DNA from 3 places in the Streptomyces sp. NPDC088733 genome. Region 1 is predicted to be linked to each of the others. Evidence: riboswitches for the same ligand, from Rfam matches in the RefSeq annotation. Region 1 holds a riboswitch; each other region holds the start of a gene.
What was found. A riboswitch is a leader RNA that binds a small molecule or an ion and turns the genes downstream of it on or off. The one in region 1 is predicted to bind cyclic di-AMP.
Positions count from the first base shown of each region.

Region 2: linked by a shared signal. The riboswitch ahead of ACIP64_RS34155 (M23 family metallopeptidase) and the one ahead of ACIP64_RS27965 (M23 family metallopeptidase) in region 1 are both predicted to bind cyclic di-AMP.
Region 3: linked by a shared signal. The riboswitch ahead of ACIP64_RS16025 (transglycosylase family protein) and the one ahead of ACIP64_RS27965 (M23 family metallopeptidase) in region 1 are both predicted to bind cyclic di-AMP.

Region 1 is NZ_JBIVLH010000017.1:93,348-96,595, forward strand. It holds gene ACIP64_RS27950 (helix-turn-helix transcriptional regulator) at 1-73, opposite strand, end outside; gene ACIP64_RS27955 (hypothetical protein) at 199-816, opposite strand; gene ACIP64_RS27960 (hypothetical protein) at 852-1,022, opposite strand; cyclic di-AMP (ydaO/yuaA leader) riboswitch at 1,795-1,934, shown strand; gene ACIP64_RS27965 (M23 family metallopeptidase) at 1,946-3,248, shown strand, end outside.
Region 2 is NZ_JBIVLH010000026.1:126,869-130,116, reverse strand. It holds gene ACIP64_RS34160 (M16 family metallopeptidase) at 1-1,078, shown strand, start outside; cyclic di-AMP (ydaO/yuaA leader) riboswitch at 1,338-1,501, shown strand; gene ACIP64_RS34155 (M23 family metallopeptidase) at 1,516-2,286, shown strand; gene ACIP64_RS34150 (GntR family transcriptional regulator) at 2,541-3,233, shown strand.
Region 3 is NZ_JBIVLH010000007.1:322,507-325,754, reverse strand. It holds gene ACIP64_RS16030 (aldo/keto reductase) at 1-975, opposite strand, end outside; cyclic di-AMP (ydaO/yuaA leader) riboswitch at 1,563-1,772, shown strand; gene ACIP64_RS16025 (transglycosylase family protein) at 1,777-2,913, shown strand; gene ACIP64_RS16020 (SAM-dependent methyltransferase) at 3,118-3,248, shown strand, end outside.

The DNA of each region.
Region 1 (3,248 bases):
CCCCCGCATCCTGAGGGCTCAGCCGCGCCCTGCGGGTCCGCAGGAACTCCCTGAGCTCGGCGTTGTGCTCCATGTCCTCCAGTATGGGCGGCCGGTCATGCACGCGCCCGGCCCCGCGTCCCGGCCCAGGTCGGGGGCGCGGGAGGGGTTTCGGAACGGGGCGGGGCGGCGCATCCCGGGAGACGGGCCGGAGGTGGGCTAGACGCCCTCCTCCAGATGGCGGAGGCGTTCCTGGAAGTGGTCGAGGCGGGCGCGCAGGGCCGCGGCCTCCGCGGCGAGCTCCTGGCGCAGCGGCGGGCCGTCGGCGGGGAGCGGAGCCTCGCCGGTGACGTTGACGCCGGGGCCCGCGAGCCGGCCGAAGTCCGCCGGGTCCAGCACCCGCAGGTCCGCCGCGCAGGCGCGGCAGGTGCCCTGGAGGGTGCGCCAGCCCGGCAGGCCCGTGCCGTCGCGCACGAAGACGCGTGCCGGGCGGCCGCAGCGGCAGGCCGCCATGCGGACGGTGCGCACCCGCTGCCGGGCGTAGCGCATGCCGCGTTCGTACCGGGTGTACGCGCCCAGCACGCTGACCTGGAGGATCACCGCGTCACCGCAGTCCGTGGCGCAGGTGAGCGCCTGCGCCTCGGCGGCCGTGTGGAGGCAGTAGAAGCCGCAGTCGCAGCCCCGGGCCGGGCTGGCGTGCCGTCTCCCGTAGCCGCACCGGGCGTCGTCCAGGACGCCGTACACGATGCGCCCCCCGAGGGAGACGCCCCGGAAGCCGACGCGCGTGCCGTCCGCGGAGAGCATGGGGAACGCCAGCTTCCAGCCCGTCGGCGGCACCGCCGGCCGCTCCTCCGGCAAGCGGCGCCCGTACCTCACCGGGCCGCGGCCTCGGCGCTCTCGGGCTCCTGGGCGGCCGTGACATCGGCCGACGAGACCGTCCGGGCCGTCACCTCTGCCGCGACGTCGATCTCCTTCGCGACACCGGGCGGCTCGTCGCCGGTCTCCTCCGCGTAGCCCTTGGCCAGTGCTTTGCCCAGCTTCATGCCAGCCTCCAAGATCGGGCGAATCCGCCGTACTCGGGCATGATGACGCACCCGCGCGGCCGTCGCATAGGGGGCGTGGGGGCTCCCGCCGTCCGGGACCGGACTCCGGCCGCGCGCCTTCCTCGGAGGGGTGGCCGCCGGCCGCAGTGGTCACGTGATTGACGGCGCATCAGCGTCCGGTGGCCTCTTATGGCCCGTCACGACGGCCGGTATGCCCGGGTTCTGATGCCTTTCGACACCGCCGCCGCCCCATGCATGCAGAGCCGCCGCATGTCAAGAGTGACGAGGGTCACGGCACTGTCGTGTGACCCGTGGGGCGCCCGGGGAATTCTGGCGCCGGGCCCGCGGTCGCCGCCGCGCGGTGCCGTGCCTCTCCGTGGCGGGTGCCGCGCTCCACGAGGACCCGGACGGCGACCGCCGGGCCCACCGCTTTCCGGCCTCGCGGGTGGCGTGAAGTGCACCGCAGCCCCGGACCGGGCTCCGGCGCGGACGGTGCTCCGCGACCTCTCGGCGCCTTCCGGGGGCGGGTGTTGGATCGCCGGGACCCGGGGCCGACCCTTACTCCTCGTGAGCAGACAGCTCCCTTCCGCATAACGACTGATGCACACTCACATATCTCGTTGGTCACGGCAGTCACAGCGGAATGTCCGTCTCTGGCCGTTACATCCCCATAGATTCCCGCTGTGAACTCGCCGAAGCGGCTTGGAATTGGGTGCTGCCTCTATTAACGTTCGATAACGCAGCGCGGTCACCCGTCGCCCGCCAGGGCGGCGCCGTGCGCTTGCCGAATCCCGTCCGCGGGAACCGGGGAACCACTTCCTGGGGTGAATCGGGGGGCTTGCACAGTCCTCGTAGGAGACCTTCCTGCTCCGAACCCGTCAGCTAACCCGGTAGGCGAGAAGGAAGGAAAGGAGTGCGCCCGCGTGGCGTCGAACGAGCCTGCCCTGATACCCGGACAACAGCAACAAACGACCGGGTACGCCAACCCCGAGTGGGACACCGCCGAGTGGAACATGGCCGCCGGCTGGAACCCCCCGGCCACCGAGCAGACTCCGCCGACGAAGAACGCGATCGACGGCTGGGACACCGCGGAGTGGAACTTCGCCGCCGGCTGGGTCGAGGAAGCACTCGCCGCCGCCCCTGAGCCCGCTGCCGAACCCGTCGAGCCGGTCGCCCCCTTCACGCCGGTCGCCCCCGTGCCCGAGCCGCGCAGCGCGGTCGAGGCCGCAGCCTTCCTCGACGAGGCGTACGGCGTCCGCGAGGCGGCCCCCGCCCACGAGGCGGACACCCGGGACACGAACACCGCGCAGCCGCTGCCCCCGTACGGCGAGCCGGAGCCGGCCACCGAGCCGTGGAACCCCACCGAGGAGTCGACCGCCCCTGTGCGCGGCCGGCACCGCGTGGCCAAGCAGCGCACCCTGGGCCGCGGTTCGGCGGTCTTCGGTGTCGCGGCCGTGGCCGTGCTCGGCGTCGGCGGTGTCGCGACCGCCGAGGGCAAGAACCCGCTCCCCGTCTCCCTCCCCAAGCTGCCCGAGGTCTCCAAGGTGCCCGGGATCGGCGGCCTGCTCGAGAGCGAGCCCACGGCCAAGCCGGTGGCCCAGGCCCTGACCCCCGGCGCCGGCGAGGCGCTGCGCGCCCGCATCCTCGACCAGGCCCAGCAGCAGCGGAACGCCGCCGACCACGCCGCGCGCACCGCCGCGCAGCAGGAGGCCGCCGCCAAGGCGGCCAAGGCCGCCGCCGCACAGCAGGTGCGCGTGGAGGCCGCGGCCAAGAAGAAGGCCGCCGAGGAAGCCGCGAAGAAGGCCGAGGCCGCGCGCCTGGCCGAACTCGCCAAGAGCTACACCCTGCCGCTGACCTCGTACACGCTCACCGCGAGCTTCGGGCAGTCCAGCTCCCTGTGGGCCAACACCCACACCGGCCAGGACTTCGCCGCCCCCACCGGCACCCCCGCCAAGGCCATCCACAGCGGCACCATCACCGAGGCCGGCTGGGCGGGTTCGTACGGCTACCGCATCATCCTGACCCTCGACGACGGCACCGAGCTCTGGTACTGCCACCTCTCCTCGATGCTGGTCACCTCGGGCAAGGTCTCCACCGGCGACACCATCGGCCGCGTCGGCGCGACCGGCAACGTCACCGGCCCGCACCTGCACATCGAGGTCCGCCCCGGCGGCGGCGACCCGATCGACCCGATGCCGTGGCTGCGCAGCATGGGCATGAAGCCCT
Region 2 (3,248 bases), on a different contig from region 1:
CCACCCCGGCGTGCGGGTCTCGCTGGAGGTCCCCGCCTCGCGCCTGGACAAGGCCCTCGGCCTGATCGCCGACGCGCTGCGCGCCCCGGCGTTCCCGGAGAGCGAGATCGAGCGCCTGGTGGGCAACCGCCTCGACGAGATCCCCCACGAGCTCGCCAACCCCGCGCGGCGCGCCGCCATGGCGCTGTCCAAGGAGCTCTTCCCCGCCGAACTGCGGTGCTCCCGGCCGCGTCAGGGCTCGGAGGAGACCGTCTCGCGGATCGACGCGCCGGCCGTCCGCGCCTTCTACGACGCGCACGTACGGCCGTCCACCGCGACCGCGGTCGTGGTCGGCGACCTCACGGGCATCGACCTCGACGCGCTGCTCGGCAGCACCCTGGGGGAGTGGAGCGGCAAGCCCGCCGAGCGCCGCCCGCTGCCGTCGATCACCGCGGACGACACCGCCCGCGTGATCGTCGTCGACCGCCCCGGCTCCGTCCAGACCCAGGTGCTCATCGGGCGGACGGGCCCGGACCGCCACGACCCGGTCTGGCCGGCCCAGGTGCTCGGCACGTACTGCCTCGGCGGCACGCTGACCTCGCGCCTGGACCGCGTGCTGCGGGAGGAGAAGGGCTACACCTACGGCGTCCGCGCCTTCGGCCAGGTCCTGCTCTCCACGCCGGAGGGCACCGGCATCTCGCTGCTCGGCATCAGCGGCTCCGTGGCGACCGACGTCACCGCGCCGGCGCTGGCCGACACCTGGCAGGTGCTGCGCACCCTGGCGGCGGAGGGGCTCACCGACGACGAGCGGGACGTCGCCGTCCAGAACCTCGTGGGCGTCGCCCCGCTGCGCTACGAGACGGCCTCGGCCGTCGCCGGCACCTTCGCCGACCAGGTCGAGCAGTCACTGCCCGACGACTTCCAGGCGCGGCTGTACGAGCGCCTGGCGGCCACCGGCACGGTCGAGGCCACGGCGGCGGCCGTCGCCGCGTTCCCGCTGGACCGCCTCGTGGTCGTGCTGGTCGGTGACGCCTCGGTGATCGCCGACCCGGTCCGCGACCTCGGCATCGGCCCCGTGACGGTCGTCACGGGCGCCTGACGCCACCCCGCCCGCCCCGCGGCCCCGGACGCCCCATCGGCGCCCGGGGCCGCGGTGCGTGTGGGCTCAGGGCTCCAGCCGCTCAGGGCGCCGCTGCACCCGGTGGGAACTGGGGTTTTGCCGTTCGGGGAACGGTTGGTGACGGTTGGGGGTCGGTGTGGCATCCCGCACAAAAGCCCGGATTTTTTTGGAACCGCCGCAGGGGCGCGGTTAGCGTCCTCGGGTTGTCCGGCGGAATCAGCCGCCTCCCGCGGCACCGGAGCAACGATCGCCGAGTCCCCGTCGGGCGTGAGCCTGGGGAGCCGGGGACCCACATGAGTCGTCCCCTGGGGTGAATCGGGCCTGCCCTCACCGGGGCTCCCGTAGGAGACCTTCCTGCTCCGAACCCGTCAGCTAACCCGGTAGGCGAGAAGGAAGGAAAGGATCCCCGCCTGCCCATGGCGTTCACCATACGTACCACCGTCGCTTGCGCCGCCGCGTTCACCGCCGTCACCGCCGGTACGCTCACCACCTCCGCGCAGGCCGCGGACACCGAGCGTTCCGCGTTCGCCAAGTGCGCCGCCGTCAGCGGCGACCTGGCGGACCACCTGGCCGAGCAGGCGGACGCGCAGCGCAAGGCGGCGGTCTCCGCGGCGAAGAAGGCCGCGAAGCAGCACGCGGCGCACGTCGCGCATGTGGCGAAGGTGCGGGCGGCCGAGAAGGCCGAGGCCGCCGCCAAGGCCACCGCGGTACGCGCCAAGGCGAGGGCCGCGGCCCGCGACGGCGCGGCGCACGCATCGCGCTCCCGCGCCCGCACGTCCCTGACCTCCTGGATGCTGCCGGTCCACGGCGCCATCGGCACTCCGTACCACGCGACCAGCAGCCTGTGGTCGTCCGGCTACCACACCGGCGTGGACTTCCAGGCGGCCATCGGCACGCCCGTGCACGCCGCCGGCGCCGGCACGGTCGTCGAGGCCGGCTGGGGCGGTTCGTACGGCAACAACGTCGTGATCCGGCACGCGGACGGCATGTACACCCAGTACGGCCACCTGTCCTCGATCGCGGTCTCGGTCGGCCAGGCGGTGTCCGCCGGCACCCGGATCGGCCTGTCGGGCGCCACGGGCAACGTGACCGGCCCGCACCTGCACTTCGAGGCCCGGACCACCCCGGTGTACGGCTCCGATGTCGACCCGGTGGCGTACCTGCGCTCCCACGGCGTCCTCTTCTGAGCGCTTTCTGATCTCCCGGTCCACCGGTCCACCGTTCCACCGTTCCACCCCCCTCCCCCCACCCCGAAGGCCCCGGCTCCCCCACGCCGGGGCCTTCGGCGCGCGCGGACGTGTGTCCAAAAACGCTCCATGAATTCAGGGCTGCCGCCGGAATCGGCCACGTGCTGGAATAGGGTCGCCACGAAAGCGCCGGCACCTGCGTCACGCGGAATTGAGCCGCAGCCGTCGGCACGCAGGGAAAGGAAACCGGCGATGTGGGACCGGACGTGAACGGGACGGGCGGCGCGGGGCGCCGTATTTCCGCCCAGGCGGTGTGCGCGGCGATCCGTGACGACATCGTCGGCGGGCACTTCGCGCCGGGCAGCCGGCTGACCGAGGAGCAGCTCGCCAAGCGCTACGGGGTGTCGCGGGTGCCCGTCCGCGAGGCGCTGCGCACCCTGGAGTCCGAGGGCTTCGTCCGCACCCGCCGGCACGCCGGGGCCTCCGTGGCCGAGCCCACCGACCAGGAGGCGGCGGACCTCCTGGAGATCCGCGGCCTGCTGGAGCCGCTGGGTGCCGCACGCGCCGCCGAGCGGCGTACGGAGGCGCACGTCAAGGTGTTGCGCGGGCTGGTGCGGCTCGGTCAGGAGCGGTCCGTGCAGGGGCAGTTGTCCGACCTGCCGGCGCTCGACGGCTGGTTCCACGAGACGCTGGCGCAGGCTTCCGGCAGCCCCACCCTGGTGACGCTGCTGACGCAGTTGCGGCGCAAGATCGCCTGGGTGTACGCGGTGGACTCACCGGGCCGCGCGGCGGCGTCCTGGGAGGAGCACGCATCCGTCGTGGACGCCGTCGCCCGGGGTGACGCGGAGCGCGCCCGCGCGGCGATGGCCGGCCATGTGGAGCGCGCCGCGGCGGTGCACCGGTTGCGCCGCCCGGAGCGCGCGGGCCGTGGCGCGACCCTTCGGTGAGGAAACGGAAACATG
Region 3 (3,248 bases), on a different contig from region 1:
GCGGTCGATCTCGGCGAGTTCGGCCGCGGTGAGGGGCTCCGCGTCCAGGGCCGCGAGGTTCTGGTCGAGCTGCGCGACGCTGCTTGCGCCGATGAGCACGGAGACCACCCGCGGGTCGCGCAGGACCCAGGTCAGGGCCAGCTGCGCGAGGGTCTGGCCGCGTTCGCCCGCGAGCTTGTTGAGGGCGTGGAGCAGGGTCAGCTTCTCGTCGGTGAGGGCGTCGCGCTTGAGGAAGTGGCCGAGGGCCATCCGGGAGTCCGCGGGGACGCCGTCGAGGTAGCGGTCCGTCAGCTGGCCCTGGGCGAGCGGCGAGTAGGCGATGAGAGCGGTCCCGGTCTCCCCGACGGCGTCGAGGACGCCCGCCTCGGGGCCGCGCTGCAGCATGCTGTAGGCGGCCTGGTGGATCAGCAGCGGGGTGCCGAGTCCGCGCAGGATCTCCGTGGCCCGGCGGTGGGCGTCCGCGGGGTAGTTGGAGATGCCCGCGTACAGCGCCTTGCCCTGGCGGACCGCGGTGTCCAGGGCGCCCATGGTCTCCTCCAGGGGCGTGTCCGGGTCGAAGCGGTGGGAGTAGAAGACGTCGACGTAGTCCAGGCCCATCCGGCCGAGGGACTGGTCCAGGGAGGCCAGCATGTACTTGCGGCTGCCCCACTCGCCGTACGGGCCGGGCCACATGTCGTACCCGGCCTTGCTGGCGATGAACAGCTCGTCGCGGTACGGGCGCAGGTCCTGGGCGAAGAGGGTGCCGAAGTTGGCCTCGGCCGAGCCGGCCGGCGGGCCGTAGTTGTTGGCGAGGTCGAGGTGGACGACCCCGCGGTCGACGGCGCGGCGCAGCACCGCGCGCTGGGTCTCCAGCGGCGAGGTGTCGCCGAAGTTGTGCCACAGGCCCAGGGACACGGCGGGGAGCAGGACCCCGCTGCGGCCGGTGCGGCGGTACTGCATGGAGGCGTAGCGGTCTTCGGCGGCGAGGTAGGGCACGCGGGGGCTCCCGGTCGAGGTGTGGGTACGGCGGTGCGCTGAGGTGTCGATGTAAGAAAATGTTCGGGATTGGGAGGCTACCCCTGGGGGTTCCGCGCTGTCACCCGGGTTCCCGGCCCTCCCGCGGGGTGGGAAGGGGGCGGGGGCGCCGCCGGGAATCGACGGGTGCGGGCATCGGTTGTCCCGCCGGGCACGACGACGTGCGCGGGCGCCATGACGCCTTCCTGGAGGGCGGGTTGGAACTCCCCTTGTCCTGCCTTATCCGGCATTGAGGGCCGTAAGCGGACATATGTATCCACAGTGCATGCGTAGGCAATAGGTACGTGATGGGTGTCACGCGGCGAACACGCTGCGGCGCCCCGCGGCGACCGAGCGTCGATTTATGCCCCCCATATTCACCACTCGTATACGGCCGTTCGCCCGGGGTCATCAATTCGCCTACACAGAGCGGACACATCTCACGTAACGTCACGGAATTCATTGATCGACTTGCCGGTCGGCAATTGCTGTGATTCAGGACCTTGCCGGGGCGCGATTGCGTCGTTTAGCTTCCAAGTCCCGCAGGCCGGATGCCGGCGGGAATTCTTCCGAGTGGAACGCCTAATCCTGCCGCCACTCGTAAGCCGGATGACAAGACCGCACGGCAGGAGCGGGGGACCCAGGTAAGTGCCGTTCCGTGTCACGGGACGGCTTGGGGTGAAGTCGCAGCGACGTGCCTTTGTTTGGCATGCCTCGATGCGGCCGGGCATCTCCAGCCCGAACCCGACAGCTCACCTCGTAGGCGTCGGAGAGGAATTCCCCATGCCCGCAAAGGGAAAGCACCGTCGTCAGCGGACCAACCGTTTCGTCCGCATCGGCGCATTCGCCGGCACCACGAGTGCCGCGATTGCCCTTCCGGTTGTCGGCGCCACCGGTGCCCACGCCGCTCCGGTGAGCGTCTGGGACAAGGTCGCCAGCTGCGAGAGCACCAACAACTGGTCCATCAACACCGGTAACGGTTTCTACGGCGGCCTCCAGTTCACCCAGAGCACCTGGGCCGGATTCGGCGGCACCAAGTACGCCGCCCGCGCGGACCTCGCGACCAAGGCCGAGCAGATCGCGGTCGCCGAGAAGGTCCTGGCCGTCCAGGGCCCGCAGGCCTGGCCGGTGTGCGGTCCCAAGGCCGGTCTGACCAAGGACATGGCCGACACCTCGGCCACCCCCGAGAGCGTCGCCGGCACCACGGCCCCCAAGCCCGCCACCCCTGCGAAGGACACGACGGCCGGCAAGCCCGCCGGCTCCACCTCCAAGCCGGGCACCGGCGGCAGCTACACGGTCGTCGGCGGCGACACCCTCTCCTCCATCGCGGACGCCCAGGACGTGACCGGCGGCTGGCACGAGCTGTACGCCGCAAACCGGTCCGTCATCGGTGGCGACCCCAACCTGATCCGCCCGGGCCAGGTCCTGGCGCTGAGCGGCACGGTCAAGGTCGCCCTCCCGGACAAGCCCGCGAGCACGCCCGCGCCGGCCAAGCCCTCCACCTCGTCCGCCTCCGGCTACACGGCCCCGCTGGACCACGTCACGCTGGGCACCCCGTACCACCAGGCCGGTTCCATGTGGTCGAAGGGCTACCACACCGGTGTCGACTTCATCGCCTCCACCGGCACCAAGGTGAAGGCGATCGCTTCCGGCACCGTGGTCTCCGCGGGCTGGGGCGGCTCGTACGGCAACCAGGTCGTCATCAAGCACGCGGACGGCAAGTACTCGCAGTACGCCCACATGTCCTCGCTGTCGGTCTCGGCCGGCCAGACCGTCTCCGAGGGCCAGCAGCTGGGCCTGTCGGGCGCCACCGGCAACGTCACCGGCCCGCACCTGCACTTCGAGGTGCGCACCACCGCGTCGTTCGGTTCCGACATCGACCCGCTCGCCTACCTGCGCGCGCACGGCGTCAGCGTCTGAACAACCTGACTGCCCGTCATCCGGCGGTAGTACGTGCCCTGTTCCCCGTACCGCGGGGGCAGGGCACGTGCCGTTGGCGAGTGACCGAAAACGGATCGAATATTTCCATTTCTGGTTTCCTCCCGATCGAACGATCAGTAGCCTCTGAGCCACGCGGCCGTCCCCACGGACCCGTGCCCTGATCCCGACGAGCTGGAGCCGTTGATGGAGCGTCCCGCCTGGGCCCCCCATGGCATCGACCTGTCCGTCCCGAGCGTGTCGCGCATCTACGACTACTACCTGGGCGGATCGCACAACTTCGAGGTCGACCGGGAGGCGGGGCGCCGGGCCATCGA